Regions from separate parts of the Paenibacillus motobuensis genome, predicted to be linked through region 1. Evidence: riboswitches for the same ligand, from Rfam matches in the RefSeq annotation. Region 1 holds a riboswitch; the other holds the start of a gene.

Evidence for each region. A riboswitch is a leader RNA that binds a small molecule or an ion and turns the genes downstream of it on or off. The one in region 1 is predicted to bind ZMP and ZTP.
Region 2: it holds a riboswitch for ZMP and ZTP, as region 1 does, so the genes downstream of both, ABD014_RS21650 (TIGR01440 family protein) here and ABD014_RS06815 (bifunctional 5,10-methylenetetrahydrofolate dehydrogenase/5,10-methenyltetrahydrofolate cyclohydrolase) in region 1, are expected to answer to the same signal.

The regions. Positions count from the first base shown of each region.
Region 1 is NZ_BAAACX010000007.1:363,142-366,646, reverse strand. Features, by position in the region: gene ABD014_RS06820 (cyclodeaminase/cyclohydrolase family protein) at 196-831, opposite strand; gene ABD014_RS06815 (bifunctional 5,10-methylenetetrahydrofolate dehydrogenase/5,10-methenyltetrahydrofolate cyclohydrolase) at 824-1,684, opposite strand; ZMP/ZTP riboswitch at 1,792-1,879, opposite strand; gene ABD014_RS06810 (50S ribosomal protein L25) at 2,186-2,770, shown strand; gene ABD014_RS06805 (GNAT family N-acetyltransferase) at 2,824-3,505, opposite strand, start outside.
Region 2 is NZ_BAAACX010000021.1:71,436-74,940, reverse strand. Features, by position in the region: gene ABD014_RS21665 (Na+/H+ antiporter) at 1-406, shown strand, start outside; gene ABD014_RS21660 (manganese efflux pump MntP) at 503-1,063, shown strand; gene ABD014_RS21655 (low molecular weight protein arginine phosphatase) at 1,129-1,728, shown strand; ZMP/ZTP riboswitch at 1,853-1,935, shown strand; gene ABD014_RS21650 (TIGR01440 family protein) at 2,207-2,794, shown strand; gene glyA (serine hydroxymethyltransferase) at 2,830-3,505, shown strand, end outside.

The DNA of each region.
Region 1 (3,505 bases):
TGTAGTTGATGAGCTAATCTAAGTTCTAACGGAAATGAGCGACCTTAATAAGGGGATTTATTGTGAAATGGAGCTAATCGGTGACAATAGCGGCAGCAAAAAAGACGGACTGCCTTCCCCTCCTCACCCAGATAAGGCTAGGTAAAGTAAGGGAAGGCTCACATTTCACAAACCTGACGGGTCCACTCTAGTGGATCAACCCTGGATTCTATCCTGAATAATCTGCGACGCTTGATTCTTCAAATCGCTGATTTGCTGCATTAATGAGGACACCTTATCGGCATACTTCTGCTTCAATTCCATATCCTTCAGCGAGGCTAAATTGATATCAATGGTCAGCAGAGCTGATTGAGCAGCCGCTTCGAACAAAATGGCGCTGATGCCGAGATCGGAGATGACATTTTTGTTCGAGGTCTCTGCGATACTATAGGCACATTCAATACCAGTCCTGCACACCTCCATAAGCTGAACCGGGACTTCGATCGCGTTGATCGTAGCCTCATAGATCGTTTGCTTACGGGTTAGCTTCTCTTCCTCCGTCTCCTTCGGCAGCTTCAGAGCAGCCATATAATTGTTAAAAGAGGCGATATCGCCATCAAACAACTCCCTGCACTCCTCGCTCAGGCGGTTCATCGTATGGATCACTGCGAAGATTTGCGGTTCGATATCGGCAAACTTCTCCCCTTGCGACAAATTCCCTACCATCGAGGTCATTGCGGTACCGAGTACAGCTACAAGCGCTGCGACACTGCCACCGCCCGGTGTAGGACTCGAACTGCTTGCCTTACTTACGAAGCTATCAATGGAATCTTGCCATGTAATCTCACTCATGCTTGTCAGCCTCCTCACATTGAATCTCCATAGCCTTCAGTAGATTCTCGTACAAAATAGCGGTTGTTAATGTACCCACACCGCCCGGTACAGGCGATATCGCTTGAACATGGTCAGCCACGTCAGTCGCGACATCCCCTACCATCTTCCCATCCGCTTCATTAATCCCCGCATCAATAATAACCAGGTTTCCATGAACCATTTGCTTATTCACCACTTCGGCTCGTCCAACGGCTACGAAGGCGATCTCGGCATGACTTAAATGCGAAGCGATGTCTGGGGTACGAGAATGACATACGGTCACCGTGGCATTCTCCTGCTGCAGCAAATGAAATAACGGCATTCCTACCGTTTGCCCCCGACCAACCAATGTAACGTTCTTGCCTTCCAGGCTGTAGCCATAATGCTTAAGCAGCTTGATGCATGCCTGTGGTGTAGCAGGATAAAGCCCGGCTTCTCCAGTCACAGTAGCCAATTTATTCGCCGGTGTTACGCCGTCCACGTCCTTCTGTGGTGAAATCGCCTGTTCGATTTTAGCCGCGGAAATTTGCTTAGGCAGGGGTAGCTCCAGCATAATCCCGTGTACCTTCGGATCCTGATTCAACTTAGCAACCAGCTGCAGAACCTCCGCTTCCGTTACCTCCGCCTTAAAATCATGAAGCGTGAACTGAACTCCCAACTTCTCGGCGATTCTCTGCTTGGCCTTGGCATAATAGGCAGAGGCCGGATCTCCTTCAACCAGGATCGTTGCCATATGAGGCTGAATCCCATGGGTTTTCAGTTCCTCTACTTTTGCCCGAATCGTCTCATATTCTTGATCGGCCGCCTCTTTTGCCTTCATAAGCAATGTCATTTTAAGCATCCTCTCCATCATTTTGTTGGACTAATCTATCTACTTACTGCAGAAAAGCAAAAAAAGCATCAACGACCGACCCGTCAAATTGACGAGACGTCCGAAGATACTTTTCCCCAGGCGAACGGAAACGTTTATCAGCCGTATGCTCCCTCGTGGTTAATTCCACTTGCTTCGCCAGTCGCATACAGCACTATTTCTTTCATATTAGCAAAAATTTGAACGAATGAAAACCTGCAGTCGAAAAAATCCCATTTTAAACCAGTCTATGGTCGACAGAACCATTTTTCTATGTTATCTTACCTATTAATAAGGCATTTCGTTCCACCGAGAACGAAGTGCCTTAGCGCGTATTTATACGACTTTTTACATTAAATGTATTAAGGAGGGTGATGTGATGGTGCTCATGCTTCCCCAGCTACGGGGGGCGAAATCCGTAGTCATATAGACGATAGATTTTGAGGGCATTGAATACCAACTATTTCAGAGGAGTGTAGTACAATGAGAACATGTTTTCAAGTTGAAGAACGTATACCTATGAATCGAACGGGATTGAAGCGACTGAGGAACTCGGGGCGGCTTCCTGCTGTTGTATTCGGAGCTGGCACAGACAATCAGAACATTCATTTGTCGACGAAGGAATTCGGAAAATGGATAAGACGAGGCAGTGGCGGTATTATTGAACTGAATCTTGAAAATCATGACTCGATTCCTGTTCTTCTGGAGGCGATTCAGCGCGATCCGGTAACACAGGAATATATTCATGTGGATTTCCTGCGTGTCAAGAAAGATGAGCTTGTACGGACCAAGGTCAACATCGAGTTCGCTGGTACTCCGAGAGGTACGAAGCTGGGGGGAATCGTCCAAACCCAAAGTACCTTTATTGAAATCGAATCCTTCCCGGACAAGATTCCAGGTTCGATTATCGTAGATATCAGTCATCTTGAAATCGGGGAATCCATCCACGTTGGCGACATTGAGCTTCCAGATGGGCTCGTCCTGATCTCGGCCACGAACGAGCTGCTTGTCTCGGTAGTGACTCCGAAGGTTCAGACAGAGGATATCGAGGCAACCGTCGAAGCTTAATATATATCAGGAATTTTATCTCAGGCCCTTCGGATTTCCGGGGGGCCTGATTATTAGGAGGATACATCAGATGGGGAATGTTCCTTCACCCTATACCAATATTTATAAATCTCCGAATACCCTATCTTCTCATATAGTCGCAGGGCAGGCGCATTATTAGCAACCACCGCTAAATAGCTGTACCTAGCTCCATGCTGCTTGCCCCATTGCAGTAAATGAAGAATCATTTGTCCCGCATAGCCCTGATTCCGGTAATCCGGGTGCGTAACGATATCGAATAATCCGAGGTATTCCCTCTCTATCACTCCGAAGCCACAGGCCACGGCTCTACTATCAGCATACAAGCTAATCATAGTTTTACAGCCCTTGATATTGTCGAGCATTGTTGTCATCGTCGGTATATGCCGCTCCCCAACCTGACTCATTTGACAAAAATCATTGATCCACTCCAAGTCAGCCTCTTGGCTTAGCTTCACCGATCTCAATCGCGGCTGCCTGACATGCTTCAGATCCAGCACCTGAACACTAGTCATATCATGTTTTAAATATCCCCGTTCCGCTAACACTTCGTCCAAATGCGCCGGGTGTACAAATGGAGTTATTTTATAAATCACAGGGAGCTGTTGACCCCTGTACATTTTCTCGCACTCGTCTATCTTCAGTTGTAGATCATAGGTACAATCATAGATTGGACTTATCGAATTGGCTCGCTTTGTATAACCATTCGCGAACCGC
Region 2 (3,505 bases), on a different contig from region 1:
ATATCGGCTCCGTCGCTTATTCTCGAAGCTGTTCCTGAAGACCAATAAGAAGCGCATTCCAGCCGGAAATCTAGATCAGGTTCGCGCACTTCGGGCACGTTCGTCCAAGGCGGCGATCCAGGCAATTCAGGAATCGATGAATGATGACAACCGCCAGGCCGCTCTGGCTCTTCTAGCCCGATACGATGAAGTACAACAGCGTATGCAGGGAGTTGCCCTAGATATTGAAGATGAGGAGCTGTTGGATCAATATAAAAATGAGCTTCGAATCCGAGGAATACAGGCACAGCGGAATGAAGTTCAATCGATGTTTGAGAAGGGGGAAATTAATTGGACTTCTGCCAGTAAACTGCGGCAGTATATCAATTACTCCGAGGCGGGAATTTTGACCGTTGGAGAGGAATAGTTACAGAGGCTTGGTTCAGCTTGTGTCATGAATTCACGGCTTGTCGCATATGGTTGTACAAGTGATTTTGGACAACGACGATAGGTGGTGACCTGCATGAACGAGGCCTTGGAGCGGATCGGAGAGTTGCTGACGATCCTGTTCATGGCAATTGCCTTAGGAATGGATGCTTTTTCTCTAGGAATCGGTGTCGGGGTGAATGGTGTACGACGCAGGGATGTGCTGCGAATCGTTATGACGGTGTCCTTCTTTCATATTCTGATGCCGGTGTTGGGTATTCTGACGGGTCATTATGTAGGCGAACTGTTGGGCTATTTGACCCAATTCGTGTCGGGCGGTCTGCTCCTGTTGCTAGGGGGGCATATGATATATAGTTCGCTCAAGAGCGGGGCGAATCAGTTCATTAACTACCGTTCCTGGCCAGGCATATTTCTGTTCTCTCTAAGCGTCAGCGTGGATTCCTTCTCTGTTGGCGTCTCATTGGGGATGTTCCATAGCGAGCTGCTATTAACGGTGCTTACATTCGGTTTGTTCGGTGGGTTGATGTCCCTGTTTGGGCTGGCGCTTGGTCGGGGGGTTAGCCGCAGCCTGGGGGATTACGGAGAAGCTGTTGGCGGATCGATTCTATTTGCGTTTGGACTGATGTTTATCTTTTGATACAATGAACACACGAACACTTCATAGGAACCTGTGAAGTCAGGCTTTAACGGAGGTGCATGAGGATGCGAATATTATTTGTATGCACGGGCAATACTTGCCGCAGCCCTATGGCGGAAGGAATGCTTCGCAAGCTGGCCAAGGATCGTGGGATGTCGCTAGATGTACGCTCGGCCGGGGTAGCCGCTTCCGAGGGAACCTCGATGTCTGCACACGCCGCAGCTGTACTTAGGGATCAGGGGATTGAGGATCGTATTACTTCAACACCGCTAAGTGAGGGGTTGGTCGATTGGGCTGATTTGATTCTTACTCTGACTGGTGGACATAGACGGCATGTCATTCAATGTTTTCCTGCAGCAGCTGATAAAATATATACATTAAAAGAGTATGTGGAGAATGATGTACAAGTGCTTGAGGCCCAAGATGAGCTGCATCGACTGGTCGCTGAGCTAGAGCTAGACCGGGCGCTTGGCAAGGAACTGGATACGGCGAGACAGCGGAGGCTTGCGGAGTTGCTTCGGCAGATGCCGGCATACGACATCTCCGATCCATTCGGGGGCTCTCGTATAGAATATAATGCGACTGCGCTGGAGATTAGATCCGCATTGGAGCAGCTGCTGGACAAGCTAGAGCAGACTGACTTCAAGAACTCCAGCGAGGAATAGTGATATAGATCATAAATAATCAGTTGCATTTATTCAAGGGATGCTTTATTCTAAAGTCATTAAAGTGCGTGTTCAAAAAGGGCGGTTTTCTTATCAAAAGCGGACTTTTTGAACTACCTCTACGAAGATCCGATGTAACTGGCGACGATAGTGGACCAAACCACAATGGAGCATCGGAATATACGGCCGGTCGCCTGGGCAAAGAGCACGACGTCACTTATGATCGTCATGCTCTTTTTTCGTTGTTTTTGCAGGACACACTTCTCTCCAGGAACCGAAGTTCTCTAGTTATAAATTCCATGCAAGTTCAAGAACCAGAAATCTGGCACAGACAATTGTATCCGCCAAGATAGTCTAACTATAAGAAGCTGTTCTGCATAGTAGATTGTCGCCACGATTTTTGTCGGGTTTAGGTATATAATAAGGACATGTGCTATTAAGGAATTTCGAACTTCAAATCAGAGAAGGGGTGCCATACATGGAGACGAAACATATTGCAGAGATTGGACAGCAGGTCGCGGAGATACTGGAAGAGCTATGCGCTACGGCGAAGTTCGGTCCGGGCCATCTGCTCGTTGTTGGCGCCAGCACAAGCGAGATAGCCGGTCAGCGGATCGGCACGGCTGGAGCGGAGGAGGTTGCTGCCGAATTGTATGCCGGGATCGAGCAGGTTCGAGGCAAGTATGGCTTTGATGTTGCATTCCAATGCTGTGAGCATTTGAACCGGGCTCTAGTTGTAGAACGTGCAGTGCTTGATCGTCTACGGTTGACTGAAGTATCGGCGGTCCCGGTGAGGAAAGCGGGAGGTTCCATGGCAGCCTTCGCTTACAGGCAGCTGCAAGCTCCTTGTCTGGTGGAGAGCATAGAGGGTCATGGCGGAATTGATATTGGCGAGACGCTTATCGGCATGCATCTGCGCCGTGTTGCCATTCCTTTCCGTTCGACAAGACGTTACGTTGGAGAAGCCCGTGTCACAGCCGCATGGACTCGTCCTAAGCTGATCGGTGGCGAGCGGGCGGTATATCAGTTGCCAAACACAGTAGAAGACTCAAATCTATGTGATTAAATTATTCTTTTTTATTATAAGGAGGCAATTTACCTATGGATCAATTGAGAAAGCAAGACCCGGCTGTATTGGAAGCGATGAACCTGGAACTGAAGCGTCAACAGAGCAACATCGAGTTGATTGCATCGGAGAACATCGTTAGTGAAGCAGTTATGGAAGCGATGGGTTCGGTTCTGACGAACAAATATGCAGAAGGTTATCCGGGCAAGCGCTACTACGGGGGCTGTGAGCATGTTGATATCGTTGAGGACATCGCTCGCGATCGGGCCAAGGAACTGTTTGGTGCTGAGCACGCCAATGTGCAGCCGCACTCTGGAGCTCAAGCGAACATGGCCGTTTATCTTGCCGCTCTGAAGCCTGGCGATACGGTGCTTGGCATGAATCTGGCCCATGGTGGCCATTTGACGCACGGAAGTCCTGTCAACGCATCTGGCTTGCTCTATAACTTCGTAGCCTATGGTGTGCAAGAAGATAGCTTCCTGATCGATTATGATGAAATCCGCAAAGCGGCCTTCAAGCATCGCCCTCGTCTGATCGTTGCTGGAGCGAGCGCTTATCCACGCATTATCGATTTCGAGAAAATTGCACAGATCGCTAATGATGTAGGCGCATTGTTCATGGTCGATATGGCGCATATCGCCGGATTGGTAGCTGCTGGTTTGCATCCAAGTCCAGTGCCTCATGCTCATTTTGTAACGACAACCACTCACA